3 regions of the Oceanimonas pelagia genome follow, and region 2 is predicted to be linked to each of the others. Evidence: riboswitches for the same ligand, from Rfam matches in the RefSeq annotation. Region 2 holds a riboswitch; each other region holds the start of a gene.

Region 1 (6,188 bases), 290 kb from region 2:
AACACGCCGACATCGAAAAACAGCGGCGTGCTCAGCTTGAGCTCGCCGATGCCGGGCACATACAGACTCCACCACTGGCTGGACAGAAACGGCTGGCCGTTGAGCACCATGCCCACCACGCCGCTGGCCAGCGCCAGCAGCAGGCCGCAGCCCATCAGCAGCTGGCCGTCCACCCCCATCAGCCTGCGGGTACTGCTGGCATCAAAAGCAAACAGGTGCAGGGCAAAGGCTCCCGAGGCCACCAGCCCGGCGATGAAACCGCCGCCCGGTTCGTTGTGGCCACGCAGCAGCAGAAACACCGCAAACAGAAACAGCAGCGGCACCAGAAAGCGGGTGGCGGTCTGCAGGATCAGCGAAGAGCCGGATATCATCGGTAGTCCTCCCAGCGAAAGCGGATCATGGCGCTGACGCCAATGGCCGCCAGGGCCAGCACGAAAATCTCCCCCAGGGTATCCAGGGCACGGTAGTCCACCAGGATCACGTTGACGATGTTGCGGCCGTGAGCCACCTCGTAACTGTTGGCCACCAGGTAGTCGCTGATGCCCCCGCCCAGAGAAGACTGGTTCACGGTGAGCACCATCATGGTCACCAGCACACCGAACACGCCGGCCACGGCGGCATCGCGCCAGCGCACCCCCGGGCTCGACAAGTCCTGAAAGCCGGGCAGGCGGAACAGCACCAGCACCAGCAGGATCACCGTCAGGGTTTCCACCAGCACCTGGGTAATGGCCAGATCCGGCGCGCTGAAAAACACGTAGATCAGCGCCATGGCAAAGCCCAGCACGCCCACCGCCGCCACCGAGCCCAGCCGCAGGTGGGTGGCGCTGGCGTACACCACCGCCACCAGCATCAGCAAACAGATGATCACTTCGTAAAAACGTACGCCCTCAAACGACAGCGCATACACAAAGGCGTCGTGGGCCCAGAAGGCATACACCAGCAGACCGATGGCGGTGATCAGTATGGTCAGTATGTAGTTGGTCATATAGCCATTCTGCAGCACCCGGGTCTGCCAGCGGGCCAGCCGCACCAGACCGTCCATCATGTGCTCATAACCCCGCTCGGGACCATAAGCCAGGGGGTAAATGGCCTTGCCCAGAGGCTGATACAGCCGCTCCCAATGGCGGTAGAGCAGGCCACCGGCCACCAGGGCGGCGGCACTGAACAGCAGCGGCAGATTAAGACCGTGCCACAGCGCCAGATGCAGCTCTGCGGCGGGCGCACCCGCGATGGCGGACACCGCCGCCGCCAGCAGCGGCTCGGCCAGGCCAGGCACCAGCCCCAGCAGCAGGCTCAATACCGCCAGCAGGCTGAAGCCCAGGCGCATGGCCGCCGGTGCCTCATGGGGCGTTCTGGGGGTGGGTTTGAGGGGGCCAAAGAAGGGCCTGATGGCCACCAGGGCACTGGCGGCCACAATGCACACCGCAGTGATCAGGGCCAGCGCCACCAGCAGGGTGGGCAGCGCCGGGGCCCCCAGGGCCGCCTCGAACATCAGCTCCTTGGCGATAAAGCCGAACAGCGGCGGAATGCCCGCCAGCGACAGCGCCGCCAGCCACAGGAACAGGGCCGTGTGCGGCATGTGCGCGCGCAGACCGCCCAGCTCGCGCACATCCTTGCTGCCGGTGGCGTGATCCAGGGTGCCGGCGGCCATAAACAGCGCCCCCTTGTACAGGGCATGGGCCAGCAGGAACACCATGGCCGCCTTCAGTGCCACCGGGGTGCCAATGCCGATCAGCATGGTCAGGGTGCCCAGCGCCATCACGGTGGAAAAGGCCAGAATGCGCTTGAGATCGGTGCTGCACACCGACATCACCGCGCCCACCGTCATGGTCACCGCGCCCACCGCCGACAGCGTCAGCAGCCAGGCCTCGCTGCCGGCCATCACCGGCTGCAGCCGGGCCATCAGAAACACCCCGGCCTTGACCATGGTGGCCGAGTGCAGGTAGGCGCTCACCGGGGTGGGCGCAGCCATGGCGTTGGGCAGCCAGAAATGGAACGGGAACTGGGCCGACTTGGTAAAGGTACCCAACAAAATAAGACCCATCATCGGCAGGAACAGCGGGTGCTGCTGCAACGCAGTCCCTTGCGCCAGCACCTCGGTGAGCTCAAAGCTGCCGGCCATCCAGCCCAGCATGATAAGCCCGGTCATCAGCGCCAGGCCGCCGCCCATGGTGACAAACAGCCCCTGCAGGGCCGCCTTGCGGGCCTTTTCCTGCTCATGGTTAAAGCCGATCAGCAGGTAGGAGGTAATGCTGGTGAGCTCCCAGAACACAAACAGGCCAATCAGGTTGCTGCACAGCACCACCCCCAGCATGGCGCTCATAAAGGCCAGCAGGTACATCAGCAGCTTGTGCCTGTCCTTGTTGCCCTCCAGGTAACGGCCGCCGTAAACGAGGATAAAGGTACCGATGCCGGTGATCAGCAGGGCAAACATCAGGCCGAGTCCGTCCAGCATAAAACTCAGGCTGACATTAAGGCTGGGAATCCAGTCGTAATGAAACTGCACCGTTTCGCCGCCGGTCACCCGGGGCCAGAAACTGGCGAAATAACCGAACAGGGTGGCCGGCAACAGCGCCAGCCCGCCGCCGATATGCCGGCCCAGCCGGGGGCTCAGCAGCGGCACCAGGGCGGCCAGAACAAAACCTGCCAGAACGGCAACAAGCATACGCAAGGCTCCTTTTCATGCCCGTGCAAGGCGTCAGGATCGGCGAAGATAAAAGGAGAGACTCTGAATGCAGACTATAGCAGTGAACATAATTGGATTAACTATCAGTGAGTTAATCCGTTTTTTATTGGTTATTGGCGCTGAAATACTACAAGCCGCCCCGGCCGGACGCAAGCGGGCCGGGGCAATAACGCCCGGCTCAGCGGGCGAAGAAGTGCTCCACCGGCCCCCGGCCCTGGCCGATTTTGAGGCGGGCGCCGGCCTCGATGGCCCGTTCGATGTAGTGCTTGGCCGAGGCCACCGCCAGCTCCAGTGTCAGCCCCTGGGCCAGGTAGGAGGCCAGGGCGCCGGACAGGGTGCAGCCGGTGCCGTGGGTGTTGGCGGTGATCACCCGGGGGGTGTCGAAACAGCGCACGTCCCCCTGATGCAGCAGCCAGTCAGGGCTGCGCGGCTCCTGTTGCAGAAATCCGCCCTTGAGCAGCACCGCCCGGCACTCCAGCTCACCGAGAGCCCCGAGCAGGGGCTCGATCTCACGCAGCGAGGCCGGCACCGGCCGGTCCGTCAGGCAGGCGGCTTCCGGCAGGTTGGGAGTGATCACGTCCGCCAGCGGCAGCAGCCGCCGCTTGAGGCAGTCTACCGCCTCGGGGGCCAGCAGCATGTCGCCGTTGGCGCTGACCATCACCGGATCCACCACCAGGTGCCGTGGCCGGTACTGCTCCAGCGCATCGGCCACGGTATTGATGGTGCCGGCGTCTCCCAACATGCCCACCTTGACCGCCGCCACCGGCAGATCGCCGAACACGGCGTCGAGCTGGGCACGAATAATATCCTGCGGTACCGGGTGCACGGCGGTCACGCCACGGGTGTTCTGGGCGGTAATGGCGGTGATCACCGAGCAGGCATAGCCGCCGGTGGCGGAAATGGCCTTGATGTCGGCCTGAATACCGGCGCCGCCACCGCTGTCGGAGCCGGCAATGGAGAGAATAATGGCTTTGCTGCTGTGCATGTCCTTATGGTCCTTGTGGGACGCAGAGCCCCAAGGCCATCGGCCACTGGTTCCCTACGCCAGAGTTACCTGGATCAGGTTCAACGGGTTCGGCATGGCTGCCGTCTCGGCCTTGCGGGCTCCCCGACCAATGGCCCGATAATACCCAGCCCACCGGTCAATTGCCAGCCGCTGTGCACACTCACAAAAATGTAACTAAGCAACAAAAAACATTCGATTGTATACAAAGCAAGATACTGTTCGCGAACAGCGCCCATAAAAAAACGCCTTCAGCGGAGGGGGCTGAAGGCGGCCTGAGCAGCATATGAAGTAAATGCAAAAAGCGGAACAGGGTAATTTACCCTGTCTCTGTACCTGGCCACACTCTACCCCCACGGCAGGGCAGAGAAAAGCCACAAAACGTAATATTATTTCAATATCGTTGTTTATTTGTCAGATTAGTGAGCCTGATCCCAGTTGTCGCCCACCCCGGCCTCCACCAGCAGGGGTACATCCAGGCTGGCGGCCTGCTGCATCAGCGCACAGATTTGCTCCCGGTACTCCTCCACCCTGTCTTCGCGAATCTCGAACACCAGTTCATCGTGCACCTGCATCAGCATGCGCACCTCGCCTTCGGGCAGCCCGGTGAGCCAGTCGTTCACCCGAATCATGGCCTTCTTGATGATGTCGGCGGCGGTGCCCTGCATGGGCGCATTGATGGCGGCCCGCTCGGCCCCCTTGCGCCGGGCACCGTTTTTCGACCTGATCTCCGGCAGGTAGAGCCGGCGACCGAACAGGGTGGAGACATAGCCCTGCTCGCTGGCCTGGGCCCGGGTGTCTTCCATGTAGCGCAGCACGCCCGGATAGCGCTCGAAGTAGATATCCATGTACTGCTGCGCCTCGTTGCGGCCAATGCCCAGCTGGCGCGCCAGGCCAAAGGCGCTCATGCCGTAGATAAGCCCGAAGTTGATGGCCTTGGCCCGGCGGCGCTGCTCGGAGGTCACCTCGTCCACGGCCACACCGAATACCTCGGCAGCGGTGGCGCGGTGAATGTCCTGACCGTGGGCAAAGGCGTCGAGCAGGCCCTTGTCCTGGGACAGATGGGCCATGATGCGCAGCTCAATCTGGGAGTAGTCCGCCGCCACCAGCCTGTAGCCGGGCTCGGCCACAAAGGCCTGACGAATGCGCCGCCCTTCATGTGTGCGAATGGGAATGTTCTGCAGGTTGGGATCCGACGACGACAACCGGCCGGTGGCGGTGTTGGCCTGATGATAGGAGGTATGAATGCGACCGCTGTGCTCGTTGACCATTTGCGGCAGCTTGTCGGTATAGGTGGACTTGAGCTTGCTCAGGGCCCGGTATTCCATCAGCAGTTTGGGCAGGGGGTAGTCCAGCGCCAGCTCCTGCAGCACTTCCTCGGCGGTGGACGGCGCGCCCTTGGGGGTTTTCTTGATCACCGGCAGCTCAAGTTTGGTAAACAGGATCTCGCCCAGCTGTTTGGTGGAGCTGAGGTTAAAGGGCTCGCCGGCAAGCGTGTGGGCCTCCCGCTCCAGCTCCTTGAGCCGTTTGGCAATTTCGTCGCTCTGCGCCGCCAGCAACTGGCTGTCGATGCGCACGCCGGTGTATTCCATGTTCGCCAGAATGGGCACCAGTGGCAGTTCTATGTCGGTGAACACGCTTTGCAGGGCCGGCTCGGCGGCCAGCCTTTCGCTCAGGTGATGATGCAGCCGCAGGGTAATGTCGGCGTCTTCCGCCGCATAGGGGCCGGCCTGCTCCAGGGGGATCTGGTTAAAGGTCAGCTGTTTGGCGCCCTTGCCGGCAATGGACTCAAAGGACATGGTGCTGTGCTTGAGAAAAAAGGCCGCCATGCTGTCCATGTCATGCCTGGTCTGCACCGAGTTCAGGACATAGGACTCCAGCATGGTATCGAGCAGCGCCCCCTTCATGTGAATGCCGTGATTCCTCAGCACATTGATATCGTACTTGAGGTTCTGGCCCAGCTTGATGCGGGTTTCGTCTTCCAGCAGCGGCTTGAGTGCGCCCAGCACGGCGTCTTCGCTCAGCTGCTCGGGCGCATCCAGGTAATCGTGGCCAAAGGGCACATAGGCGGCCTGCCCCGCCTCCACCGCAAACGATACCCCCACCACCCGGGCGTCCCGGTAACTGAGGCTGGTGGTTTCGGTATCAAAGGCAAACAGCGGTGCCGCCTTCAGTTTTTCGATCCAGGCGTCCAGCTCGGCCTGTTCGGTGATGATCTGGTAGTCGGTGGCCGGTGCTTCCGGCTGCGCTTCCTCGATCTCGCCCGAGTCCAGTTCGGCCAGCAGATTGCGGAACTCATATTCCTGATACAGGGCGCGCAGGGCTTCAACGTCCGGCTCGCTCTGTTGCAGATCGGCGGGGCCCACATGCAGTTTTACATCGGTCTTGATGGTGGCCAGGGTGTAGGACAGCCGCACCTGCTCCTCGTGCTCGGCAAACTTGGCGGCAAAGGACCTGGATCCGCGAAAACCCAGTTCGGCAATCCTGTCGGAATTGGCG
Region 2 (6,188 bases):
ATGAGATGGCTCCTTGTACATGTTACCCTTGCTCAATAAGTGGCAAGTTATGTGCCACTTTCTAAGTTATTGATTTAAGTTGTTATTAATTTTTTGTGGTGTTTTTTACCCTGCTGGAATAGGGTGTATAAAACCCTTTAATGGTAAAAATAACCATGATTTACGAACTCCTGCTGGCGGATCTGGCCACCGAGCTGCCCAGCGCCGTGCGGCTGCAGAGTCTGGTGCGCATGGTGCGCGAGCATTTTGGCTGCGGCGCCGTGTGCCTGCTGCGGTTGCAGGACGGTGTACTCAGCCCGGTGGCCACCGACGGCCTGGTGCGTGAGGCGCTGGGGCGTCGCTTTGTGGTGGCCCAGCACCCGCGGCTGGCGGCCATTCTGGCCAGCCGCAGCACAGTGGCCTTTGCGCCCGACTCACCCCTGCCCGATCCTTACGATGGCCTGTTGGAGCACCATGTGGGTGAGGCGCTGCCGGTGCACGACTGCATGGGCATCAGCCTGTATGTGAATGGTGAGCAATGGGGCGCCCTGACCCTGGACGCGCTCACCGCCGGCACCTTTGATCAGGATGCCCGCGACTCGCTGCAGCGGCTGGCGCTCACCGTGGCCGCCGCGGTGCGCATGACCCGGCTGGAGCGGGACATGCGCGCCCTGCGGCTGGCCCGGCAGGACGCGCCGGCCTTGCCGGGCGATCACCCGGAAGGGGAAATTCTGGGACAGAGCACAGTGCTCAAGCGGCTGCTGCACGAGCTGGATGTGGTGGCCGACTCGGATCTGCCGGTGTTGCTCACCGGTGAAACCGGGGTGGGCAAGGACTTGTTCGCCCGCCGTCTGCACCAGCGCTCGCCCCGGCGGGATCGGCCGCTGGTGCAGGTAAACTGCGCCGCCTTGCCGGAATCCCTGGCCGAAAGCGAGCTGTTCGGTCATGTAAAGGGCGCCTTTTCCGGCGCCGGCAACGCCAGGCCCGGCCGCTTTGAGGCCGCCGACGGCGGCACCCTGTTTCTGGATGAGGTGGGGGAGCTGCCCCTCGGCATTCAGGCCAAGCTGCTGCGGGCGCTGCAAAACGGCGAAATTCAGCGGCTGGGGGAAGACGCGCCGCGCAAAGTGAACGTGCGGGTGATTGCCGCCACCAACCGCCAGCTGCACGACAGCGTGCGCGACGGCCACTTTCGCGCCGATCTCTATCACCGGCTGTCGGTGTATCCGGTGCCCATTCCGCCGCTGCGGGAGCGGGAAAACGACGTGCTGGTGCTGGCCGGCCATTTTCTGGAGCTGAACCGGGGCCGGCTGGGGCTGCGCAGCCTGCGGCTGTCGCCCGCCGCCGAACAAGCCCTGTGCGCCTATGCCTGGCCCGGCAATGTGCGTGAGCTGGAGCATGTGATCAGCCGCGCCGCCATCAAGGCCCTGAGTCGGGGCGCCGACCGCGCCGACATCATCACCCTGGAGCCGGAACTGCTGGATCTGGCCGGCGACATGCCATTAACCAAACCTGCCCAGGCGGAAAGCAAGCCCGCACCGGTGGCATCGCCGCCCCCGCTGGCCAGCCTGCAACAGGTGACCCAGCAGGCCCAGCAACAGGCCATAGCACACGCCCTGGCCGCCACCGACCACAACTGGGCCGCCGCCGCCCGCCTGCTGGACGTGGACCCCAGCAACCTGCATAAACTGGCGAAGAGGCTGGGGATGAAGTGAGCGAGGCTCAGGCAAAGCGGCCAGTGGCCGCCTTGACTTTGCCGTGTTTGTGTTGATACATGCGCTCATCTGCCAACGCCAGACACTGGGACAGGCCATTGCTTTCCAGGCTGGTGGCCATGCCGTGGCTCAGGCCGGTGCTGTGCCAGCCGGCCTGGCGCAGGGCGGTTTCGGATGCGTGCAAACGTTGCTGCAGTTGCTGTTGCAATGCCATAAACCGGTCGGGTTGCGTGATCGGCACCAGCCACAGAAATTCGTCGCCGCCGGTGCGATACACACTGCCCAGCTTGTCCAGTTGCATCTGCATTTGCCGGGCGACAAACACCAGAAAGCGATCGCCCTCGTCATGGCCATGGGTGTCGTTAATGGCCTTGAAGCCGTCAACGTCGATAAACACCAGGCAGTAGGGCCGGTTGCCAAGCTGGTCAATGTGCTCGTGAAAGGCATGGCGGTTGCCTATGCCGGTAAGGATATCCAGCCGAGACAGCTGATAGCTGCGCCGGTACTCCTGTTGTTGCATCTGCAGCCATTCGGCCAGCGACAGCAGAATGCAAAAACAGTCCAGTGCCAGGGCCAGCACCACCATGACCTCGGCGGAGCCGGCAAGATCGAGCCGGCCAATGTGCAGCAGCATGTAGACCAGCAGTGCCGCGCCATACAGCAGGTTGCCGGCCAGGTAATATTTGGCACGAAAGTCCTTTTTGCCCAGCATGCCCGCTCCGGTGGCAATGGCGGTGGGCACCCACAGCAGGGCAATGGCGTGGGAGATTTGATAGCCGAGCACAAAGGGCAGCCAGGGCATCAGCAGGCCCAGCCCCAGGCACAGCACGGACAGAACGTTGAAAAACCGGTTCAGCCGGGGGTGCAGGGAGCGGCAGTCAAACAGCAACCGGGTAAACTGGCTGGCGCAGGCAATGGCGAAGGGAAACAGCATCATGCCCCAGTAGGCCGGGTTGCTGTCGCCCACTCCCAGAAGAAACCCCCAGGCGCCGGAGGCGGCAAACCAGCCAATGCCGTGCAGACCCACATAGCCGGCACAGGCCAGGGTAACCGGCGCCTTTGTGCGGATATAGGCAAACAGGGCTATCAGCCCCAAAGTGAGCATGACGGCAATGCCCAGCAGGGTCGTGCTGTTGGTTGCAAATTGCTGTCGGTAAAACTCGGCCTCAGGCACAAAATGGGGTTGGACCGGAGTCGGAAACTTTTTGGCCTCTATCAGCAACCACAGCACGCCGGCTTCACCGGGGGCAAGTGTGAGCGGCAGTGCCTGCTGGTGCAGCAGGCGTGCACTTCGGCTGGCACCCTGGCCAAACCCGGGCAGCGGTCGCAGCCGGCCATCACGGGGTTGCCAGTAGGCCAGGCCACGGTCGAGGTAGTTGGCGGGCAGGCGCACAAACCAGGTGCCGGACTGGTCGGCCCGGGCCGTTATGTTCAGGCGCAGGCCAAAGGTGCCTTCCCCTCCGAGGGTGGTGGCCACTGTCTCTGCGTGATTGAGGGCGGCGCGCAGCTGGCTGAAACGTGTGATGGTGTTGCCCTGAGGCAGGGCGTGCCACAGGTGCGCTTCCGCCAGCGAGGTGGTTGCTTGCTCCGTTAACACCGCTGATGCCGCCGTCAGTGCGCTGCTCCACAATGCCAGCAATAGCACCAGAATAACCCGACATCCCTTCATTGGTGACCGTTATCCCGTATTTAAACGGATCCAGTGTATGCTCACATGCCTCTGAGCAACAGCATCAATTGGCACCTTTTGTTTGCAAAAAAACCGGTGGCCTGGCGGCATGCCGGTCCTTTTTGCAACGAAACGAACTCAGCTTTCCAGGCTGCGCACCTTGCCGGCGAGAGCAGCAAAGTCAAAGGGCTGGCGGCTGGGCACCAGCAGCAGCAGGGCGGAGATCGCCACCGGCACAAAGGTGGCCAGCAGGAACGACTCCAGCAAATGAGTGGCGGCCTGCCCCGGTGCCGGGAACAGCATCAGGCCGGCCACCAGGCCGCCGAGGGTGCTGAGCATGGCATTCCAGCCCTGGTAGCGGGCGTTGTAGAAGCCGAAAAACACCGGAAAGGCGGCGGCGCAGCACAGCAGATCGGCCAGCAAAAACAGATAGAGCACGCTGAAGCCCTGAGAGGCCACATACAGCACCGGAACAGACGTCAGCACAATCAGCCAGCGCGACAGCCCCAGCAGGGTATGCACGCTGGTTTGCGGCAGCAGCCGGCGCAGGTCCACCACCAGCATACTGGTCAGGCCGCTGATGGTGGAGTCGGCGCTGCTCATGATCAGTGCCAGGCCAAAGGGCAGCAGGCCAATGGCAAACCACAGCGGCATGTTGGGCATGAGCACGCTGAACAGCGCCACCGAGCCGTCACCGTTCGAACCCAGGCCCACAAAGGCCAGGCCAAACAGCCCCATGATGAAGATGACGGGAAAGCTGAGCACACCGCTCAGAATAAAGCCGTTGCGGATCACCTTGTTGTCCCGGGCGGCAAACACCCGCTGCCAGGTACCCTGGTAGAACAGGCCGGTCAGCACCACGGCGAGGAAGAAGGTCAGGCCCGACTTCAGCCCGGTGGTGTCGAGCGGGTCAAGCAGGTGCGGGGCGTTTTCCTGCAGGCCGGCCAGGGCCGGGGCCAGACCGCCGGTGGCCTGCCAGCCGAGCACGATCAGGGTGAGCAGAAACGGCAGTATCACCAGCATCTGCACCCGGTCGGTGAAAATGGTGACTTTCAGTCCGCCATACAGGGTGTAGAGCAGAGTGGCCACCATTACGATGCCGGCGGTGGCCCACAGCGGCACCGGCGCCAGCAGCGCCACCATCTGGGCGATGGCGGTGAGGCCGGCGGTGAGCGAAATAAACATGTAAAACAGCATGATCACCAGCACAAAGCCGAACATGCCGCGGCCATAGCGGCCCATGACAAATTCGGTGAGGGTGTGGCCGGCGGGCATCAGCTCGCGAATGCGTTTGCCGAGCGGAATCATCACCAGCCGGGGCGCCAGCACCCCCAGGGCATAACCGGTAATGGCACCAATGCCGCCCCAGGTGGCGGCCTGGGCCGGGCCGAACAAAATCCAGGTGCCCATGGTGGTGGCCAGCAGGGTCAGGGTGGTGGCGGTGCCGCTCTGGCTGTTGCGGGCCACAATAAAGTCTTCCGGCTGATCGTTTTGCCGGCGGGCGTAAAGCAGCCCGGGTATGGCGAAGACCGCCGCAAATAAACAGAGCCATAAAATGGCGGTGGTGGTGTCCAGCATGTGTTCTCCCTTTGCCCCAGTGAGCGCTAAGTGGCCGGGATGTGTGGGCGAAGAGGAAGAGGGCGGATCGGGATGGTGCGGGATCGTTCGTTTCCTTCCCTTCGCCGGCATTACCCGGATCAGGTTCTAAGGGTTACCGCCGGTGTGGCGGAGTCTCAGCCCGTGTGGGCTCCCCCAGGAATAGTGCGCCGAGAGTAAGGGGCGGGCGATTTATTGTCAATGCGGTGTAGTGTGGGGGGGCAGCAGTGGAAGGTGCGGGGGATGGTGTTTAGCCTCTGGTAGCTTCCTGCATGCATAAAAAAACGCGGCCTGAGCCGCGTTGTTCAAAAGCAAATGGCTTATTTTACCTGCCAGCTGATCTCTTCGCCGGCGCGAATCGGCACCAGTTTATCGCCGCCCAGGGGCAGGGTTTCACCCACGGTCCAGGCTTGTTTCACCAGGGTGATGGTATCCTGGTTGCGGGGCAGGCCGTAGAAGTCGGGGCCGTGGTGGCTGGCAAAGGCTTCCAGCTTGTCCAGCGCCCCGGCTTCTTCAAAGGCTTCGGCATACAGCTCAATGGCGGCGTGAGAGGTGTAGGCACCGGCGCAGCCGCAGGCGGCTTCCTTGCGGTGCTGGAAGTGCGGCGCCGAGTCGGTGCCCAGAAAGAACTTTTTGCTGCCGCTGGTGGCGGCGCGCACCAGCGCCTGCTGATGGGTGTTGCGCTTGAGAATGGGCAGGCAGTAGTAGTGCGGACGAATGCCGCCCACCAGCATGTGGTTGCGGTTGAACAGCAGGTGGTGGGCGGTGATGGTGGCGGCCACGTTGTCACCGGCCTGCTCCACGAATTTAACCGCATGCTCGGTGGTGATGTGCTCGAGCACGATTTTCAGATCGGGAAAGTCGCGCACCACGTCGGGCAGCACGGTTTCCAGAAACACTTTTTCCCGGTCGAAGATGTCGATGCGGGAATCAGTGACTTCACCGTGCACCAGCAGCAGGGTGCCGGTTTCCTGCATGGCTTCCAGCACCGGGTAGATGTTTTTCACATCGGTCACGCCGGAGTCGGAGTTGGTGGTAGCACCGGCCGGATAGAGTTTGCAGGCGGCAATCTTGCCGGTGGCCCTGGCCTTGCGGATTTCCTCGGGCTGGGTGTTGTCGGTGAGATACAGGCTCATCACCGGCTCAAACCGGCTGCCCTCGGGGCGCACCGCCAGAATGCGGTCGCGGTATTCCAGCGCCAGCTCGGTGGTGGTGACGGGGGGCACCAGGTT
Region 3 (6,188 bases), 470 kb from region 2:
GCCGGTGCCTTCCACCCAGTCGGACACCTTGTTGTAGGCCAGGCGGGCGTGGGAGCGAATGCGGGCGGCAAAAAATTCGGCGTCGTCGGCCACCTTGCCGTCGGCGTCAATGTGAATGCGGGCGCACAGGGCGTGGCGCTCTTCCCCTTCCTTCAGGGAGCACAGCTCGTCGGCCAGGGTGCGGGGCAGCATGGGAATGTTGCGGCCCGGCAGATATACGGTAAAGGCGCGCTCGGCGGCGATCTTGTCCAGCTCGCTGTCGTGGGCCACATAGGCGGTGGGATCGGCAATGGCCACGGTCAGCTCCCAGCCGTTATCCCGCTTTTTCACGCTGAGGGCGTCGTCCATGTCCTGGGTGGACTCGCTGTCGATGGTGAAAAAGGGCACCTCGGTCAGGTTCTGGCGGGGCAGGGTGTCTTCCAGCGGTTCCCACTGCTCCCGGTCCTGGGGGGCCTGCTTGGCCAGGCTGTTGCGGGCCAGCACCACCCACCAGGGGGCGATGGGATCGTCCACGCCGGCGATCAGCTCCACCACTTCGGCGAAAAAGCCGTTGTCTTTCAGGGCGTGGCGCTTGAGATCGGCCAGTACCCAGTCGCCTTCCTTCAGGTCCTTGTCGTTCATCCCCTTGACGGTGCGGGCCTTGATGGCGTCTTTCATCAGCGGGTGATCGGGAACGATATTGAGCCGGTCACGGAACCACTTCACCCGGGCCACAAAGCGGGTCAGGCCGGGCTCCAGCAGGGTCTCGGGCTCCACCAGCTCCTTGTCGTTCTCGGTGCGCAGCACGGCGGTGATGCGATCGCCGTGCATGACCTTTTTCATGTGCGGGGGTGGAATGAAATAGCTTTCCTTGTCGCTGACTTCGAGAAAGCCGAAGCCCTTGGAGGTGCCTTTGACCATGCCTTCCTTGGTGGGAAGGGTGTCGCGGATTTGTTGCTTGAGCTGGGCCAGCAGGGGGTTGTCTTGAAACATGAGTTGGGAACCTGTCGAAATATCGGCCTGACTATACGGATTTACCCCTGCATTGCCAAGAACACCTTGGCTTTTGCACCAACTTGGTGCGTTTTTTGTGGCGATTTTACAGACAGTCCGGACCGTACACCAGAGTAAGGTTTGGGGTTTCCGGCTGGCCGCCGGCGTTCACGCCGCTGTGCAGCAGAAAGCGCAGGCCGTCGAGCTGGGCCGGGCTGTTGGGTGTCAGCTCGCCCGCCAGTTGCGCAATGTGCCGGTGGCCCAGGCCGCTTTCCAGATTGCCCGCCAGCATCACGTCCAGGCCCTGCGCCTCGGCCGTGGCGGCCAGCCGCCGGCACTGCGCCGGTTCGCCCAGCAGGGACGGGCGCAGCACCAGGGCGCGCAGCCCTTCGAACATCGCCGGCACATCACCGCCACAGCGGTCGGCACTGAGCGCCACCGGCCAGCCGTGCCGTTGGGCCAATGCCTGCGTGTCGGCTGGGCTGGTGCCGGGATCCAGCAGCCAGTCAATGGCCCGGTTGCCCGTATGCCGCCACAGTTCCGTCAGTTGTGCCTCACTCAGGCGGCCGCCGGCGTCCAGCACCAGCCGCAGATCGGGCACCAGCAGGGACAGCTCCCGCACCAGGCCGGCATCAAACTGCACATCACCGGTCAGGGTCAGCCAGGCCCGGGTGGGGTGCACCCGGCGGCAACGCCAGGCGCGAATAATGGCCTCACGCTCGCCTTCCAGCAGCGGCAGGCCGGGGGCGGGGGACGCGGTGAGCGGCGCCAGCGCGCAGCCCAGACCAAAGCGAATCCAGGGCTGCGTGGCGTTGTGTTCAAGGCCCTGCTCCAGCCGCTGGCAGGTGGCCAGCAGTGCGGTTCCGGTGGTGGCGATGTCGGTGGTCACCGGCGGCGCCACCTCGCCCCAGTGGCCGTCAATATTCACATAAAAGCCATGGCGGCGGCGCACGGCAATGCCGTCGATCTGCTTTTCCTTGGTCAGCGGCAGGGCGTAGCGATAAACCGAAATGGGCATGGGCGTGGCTTCCGAATAATTACTTTTATATAAAGGTAACATGCCGGCCATGGGAGTGACAGCGGTGTTAATTGCGGGGGCAGAATGGGTATCATAAGGATCTGATTTTAAGCGGGACCCCTTCATTTTATGCCCCTGAACACCTGGCTGCTGGCCATTCGGCCCAAAACCCTGCCGTTGGCGGTGGCTTCCATCCTGTTGGGGGGCGCCTCGGCCGGCGCGGTGCAACCCGGCGTGCTGGCGCTGGCCCTGCTCACGGCGCTGCTGCTGCAAATTGTATCGAACCTGGCCAACGACTATGGCGACGGCCTGCGCGGCACCGACGGGCCCGGGCGCACCGGCCCGGTGCGGGTGCTGGCCGCGGGGCATGTAACTCCGGCGCAATTGCGCTGCGCCCTGGTGCAGGTGGTGCTGCTGGCGCTGGCGAGCGGACTGGCGTTGCTGACATGGGCTCTGGGTAACGATATTGCCGCCTGGCTCGGTTTTTTACTGCTGGGCGCGCTGTCGGTGCTGGCGGCACTGGGTTACACCCTGGGCCGGCGGCCCTATGGTTACCTGGGGCTGGGGGATGCGGCGGTATTTGTGTTCTTCGGACCGGTGGCGGTGCTCGGCACGGGCTGGCTGATGCGGCCCGAGCTCACCGCCACCGGCGGCTGGGCGGCGCTGGTGGCCGGGCTGCTGGCCATGGCGGTACTCAACATCAACAACATTCGTGACCTGAAAGGCGATGCTCAAGCCGGCAAACGCACCCTGGCCCTGCGGCTGGGGTTGTACCGGGCGCGGGCCTGGCAGGGGGCGGTGCTGGCACTGGCGTTGCTGGCCGCCGAGCGGCTGATGACCGGTTGGGGATATCTGGCCCTGGCGGGCCTGTGGCCATTGGCGCAAGGGTTCCGGCTGGTGCTCACGCAGCAGGGCGAGGCACTGAACCGGGCGCTGGCGCTGACCGCCAAAGGTACCCTGGTTTTGACCGCCGGGCTGGCGCTGGGACTGGTGGCGGGGTGAGCCTGCGGGGCCTCGGCCAAAGCGCACTGCTTCTCCGGCACGCCGTAAACCCTCCATGGGGGCTCCGTTGCGCCATCCATGGCGCAACGGGCACGGCGAAGCGGACACCCTTTGTCCTCCCTGGAATGTATGGAGCTAACTGACAGCAAGCAGACAGCACCGATGTTGCTCGAAGTAGCAGTGGGGATTACCGGAGCCGACCGTCACATGCCATGGCCGAAAATTGCTCCTGCATTCTCGGCATTTCCGCCATCCCTGGCGGTCAGATGCATGTGCCGAGCGCCCCGTGGATGGGCTTGAAGCGTGTCGGCGGAGTGTAACCGCACTGATACTTCGTATTGCGGGGTGGCAGGTCATTTACCATCAGCCACTTATGCAAAAAAGTAACGGCCTGCTGCCTTTTCGGCAGTGAACTGGCCTGAGAACGGCTTTGATTTTGTGAACTCGGTCTGGTTATACTGCGACCATCTTGTCGGAGTGCCCTATGGGCTGAGACCGCGAAATGCGGGATCCGTTGAACCTGATCAGGCTAATACCTGCGAAGGGAAGCAAGTTAAGAGCGGCACCGGACCTACGCCGGCTCTTTCCTCAACACTCCCGACAAGCATTTCACCAAATGGACGCAAAAGTGAGATCGCTATGTCAAAAAAAGTAAACCGTCGTGAAGTTCGCAGCCAGGCCCAGGAATACATTCACAACCTGAAGGGCGAACCCTTTCCGAATTCTTCCCGCATTTACCTTGAAGGTTCGCGCCCGGACATAAAAGTGGCCATGCGTGAAATTGCCCTGGCCGACAGCTTCAAGGGCGGCAGCGAAGACAACCCCATTTTCGAAGCCAACGAGCCGGTACCGGTATACGATACCTCGGGCCCTTACGGCGATCCCGAGTCCGACATCGATGTGCGCCGTGGTCTGCCCCAGCTGCGCAAGCAGTGGATCCTGGAGCGGGGAGACACCGAGGAGCTGGAAAGCGCCACCTCCCATTTCACCCAGCAGCGCATGGCCGACGACGGCCTGGATCACCTGCGCTTCGAGCACCTGCCCAAGCCGCGCAAGGCCAAGGTTGGCCAGTGCGTGACCCAGATGCACTATGCCCGCAAAGGCATCATCACCCCCGAAATGGAATACATCGCCATTCGCGAAAACATGGGCCGCGAGCGGGTGCGCGACGAGCTGCTGCGAAAACAGCACCCGGGTGAGAGCTTTGGCGCCAACCTGCCGGAAAACATCACCCCCGAATTCGTGCGCAAGGAAGTGGCCGAAGGCCGCGCCATCATTCCCGCCAACATCAACCACCCGGAAGCCGAGCCCATGATCATCGGCCGCAACTTCCTGGTGAAGATCAACGCCAACATCGGCAACTCGGCGGTGACCTCCTCCATCGAGGAAGAAGTGGAGAAACTGGTGTGGTCCACCCGCTGGGGCGCCGACACCGTGATGGACCTGTCCACCGGCCGCTACATTCACGAAACCCGCGAGTGGATCCTGCGCAACAGCCCGGTGCCCATCGGTACCGTGCCCATCTATCAGGCGCTGGAAAAGGTGAACGGCGTGGCCGAAGACCTGACCTGGGAAGTGTTCCGCGACACCCTGATCGAGCAGGCCGAGCAGGGCGTGGACTACTTCACCATTCACGCCGGCGTGCTGCTGCGTTATGTGCCCATGACCGCCAAGCGGGTGACCGGCATCGTGTCTCGCGGCGGCTCCATCATGGCCAAGTGGTGCCTGACCCACCACAAGGAAAGCTTCCTGTACGAGAACTTCCGCGAAATTTGCGAAATCTGTGCCGCCTATGATGTGTCCCTGTCGCTGGGTGACGGCATGCGTCCGGGCTCCATCGCCGACGCCAACGACGAGGCCCAGTTCGCCGAGCTGCACACCCTGGGTGAGCTGACCAAGATCGCCTGGGAATACGACGTGCAGGTGATCATCGAAGGTCCGGGTCACATTCCCATGCACATGATCAAGCGCAACATGGAAGAGCAGCTGGAGCACTGCCATGAAGCGCCCTTCTACACCCTTGGGCCGCTGACCACCGACATCGCCCCGGGTTACGACCACTTTACCTCCGGCATCGGCGCGGCGCTGATCGGCTGGTACGGCTGCGCCATGCTCTGTTACGTTACCCCCAAGGAGCACCTGGGTCTGCCCAACAAGGAAGACGTGAAACAGGGCCTGATCACCTACAAGATCGCCGCCCATGCCGCCGACCTGGCCAAGGGCCATCCGGGTGCCCAGATCCGCGACAACGCCATGTCCAAGGCGCGTTTCGAGTTCCGCTGGAACGACCAGTTCAACCTGGCGCTGGATCCGGAAACCGCCCGGGAATATCACGACGAAACCCTGCCCCAGGAGTCGGGCAAGGTGGCGCACTTCTGCTCCATGTGCGGACCCAAGTTCTGCTCCATGAAGATCACTCAGGACGTGCGTGACTACGCCGCCAGCCTGGAAAACAACATAGCAGTGCAGCTGGTGGGCATGGATGGCCAGCCCGAGCTGGTGCAGGCCGGCATGGCGAAAATGTCGGAAGAATTCAAGAAACGCGGCGGTGAGCTCTATCACCAGGCCGACAAACTGGAGCAAGAATCTCTATGACCAAACCCATTGTCTGGACCATTGCCGGTTCCGACTCGGGCGGCGGGGCTGGCATTCAGGCCGACCTGCACACCATACAGGCACTGGGCGGCCACGGCTGCTCAGTCATCTCCGCCATTACCGCCCAGAACTCGGTGTCGGTATCCATGGTGGAGCCGGTGCTGATGCAGGCCTTTACCAGCCAGCTGGTATCCCTGTCCACCGACATGCAGGCCGCCGCCATCAAGGTGGGCCTGCTACCGGGCGGACTGCGCGCCGAGGTGCTGGCGCGCTACCTCAAGGAATACCGCCGCCAGTGGCAGCCCTGGGTGGTGCTGGACCCGGTGGCCATTGCCAGCACCGGCCAGTCCATGGCCGAGCCCAACCTGCTGCCGGCCATCAAGACCCACCTGCTGCCGGAAGTGGACTTGATCACTCCCAACGCCGTGGAGCTGGAAGCATTGTCGGGCATTGCGCCCGACTCGCCTCAGGCCCTGCGTGCCGGCGCCGCCGCCCTGCGGGAAATGGGCGCGGGTGCCGTGCTGGTGAAGGGGGGTCATCTGGGCTGGACCGGCGACCAGGCCATCGACTTCTACAGCGATGGCGAGCGGGAGATCTGGCT

What was found. A riboswitch is a leader RNA that binds a small molecule or an ion and turns the genes downstream of it on or off. The one in region 2 is predicted to bind thiamine pyrophosphate.
Region 1: it holds a riboswitch for thiamine pyrophosphate, as region 2 does, so the genes downstream of both, thiD (bifunctional hydroxymethylpyrimidine kinase/phosphomethylpyrimidine kinase) here and PU634_RS00355 (sodium:solute symporter family transporter) in region 2, are expected to answer to the same signal.
Region 3: it holds a riboswitch for thiamine pyrophosphate, as region 2 does, so the genes downstream of both, thiC (phosphomethylpyrimidine synthase ThiC) here and PU634_RS00355 (sodium:solute symporter family transporter) in region 2, are expected to answer to the same signal.

Annotation. Positions count from the first base shown of each region.
Region 1 is NZ_CP118224.1:3,371,674-3,377,861, reverse strand. Features, by position in the region: gene PU634_RS16150 (Na+/H+ antiporter subunit B) at 1-371, opposite strand, end outside; gene PU634_RS16145 (putative monovalent cation/H+ antiporter subunit A) at 368-2,665, opposite strand; gene thiD (bifunctional hydroxymethylpyrimidine kinase/phosphomethylpyrimidine kinase) at 2,865-3,671, opposite strand; TPP riboswitch at 3,706-3,807, opposite strand; gene polA (DNA polymerase I) at 4,109-6,188, opposite strand, start outside.
Region 2 is NZ_CP118224.1:68,550-74,737, forward strand. Features, by position in the region: gene ytfE (iron-sulfur cluster repair protein YtfE) at 1-2, opposite strand, end outside; gene norR (nitric oxide reductase transcriptional regulator NorR) at 156-1,691, shown strand; gene PU634_RS00350 (GGDEF domain-containing protein) at 1,699-3,288, opposite strand; gene PU634_RS00355 (sodium:solute symporter family transporter) at 3,499-4,938, opposite strand; TPP riboswitch at 5,018-5,124, opposite strand; gene pyrC (dihydroorotase) at 5,277-6,188, opposite strand, start outside.
Region 3 is NZ_CP118224.1:3,194,792-3,200,979, reverse strand. Features, by position in the region: gene PU634_RS15355 (exoribonuclease II) at 1-972, opposite strand, end outside; gene PU634_RS15350 (o-succinylbenzoic acid (OSB) synthetase) at 1,079-1,990, opposite strand; gene menA (1,4-dihydroxy-2-naphthoate octaprenyltransferase) at 2,120-2,992, shown strand; TPP riboswitch at 3,456-3,557, shown strand; gene thiC (phosphomethylpyrimidine synthase ThiC) at 3,632-5,587, shown strand; gene thiE (thiamine phosphate synthase) at 5,584-6,188, shown strand, end outside.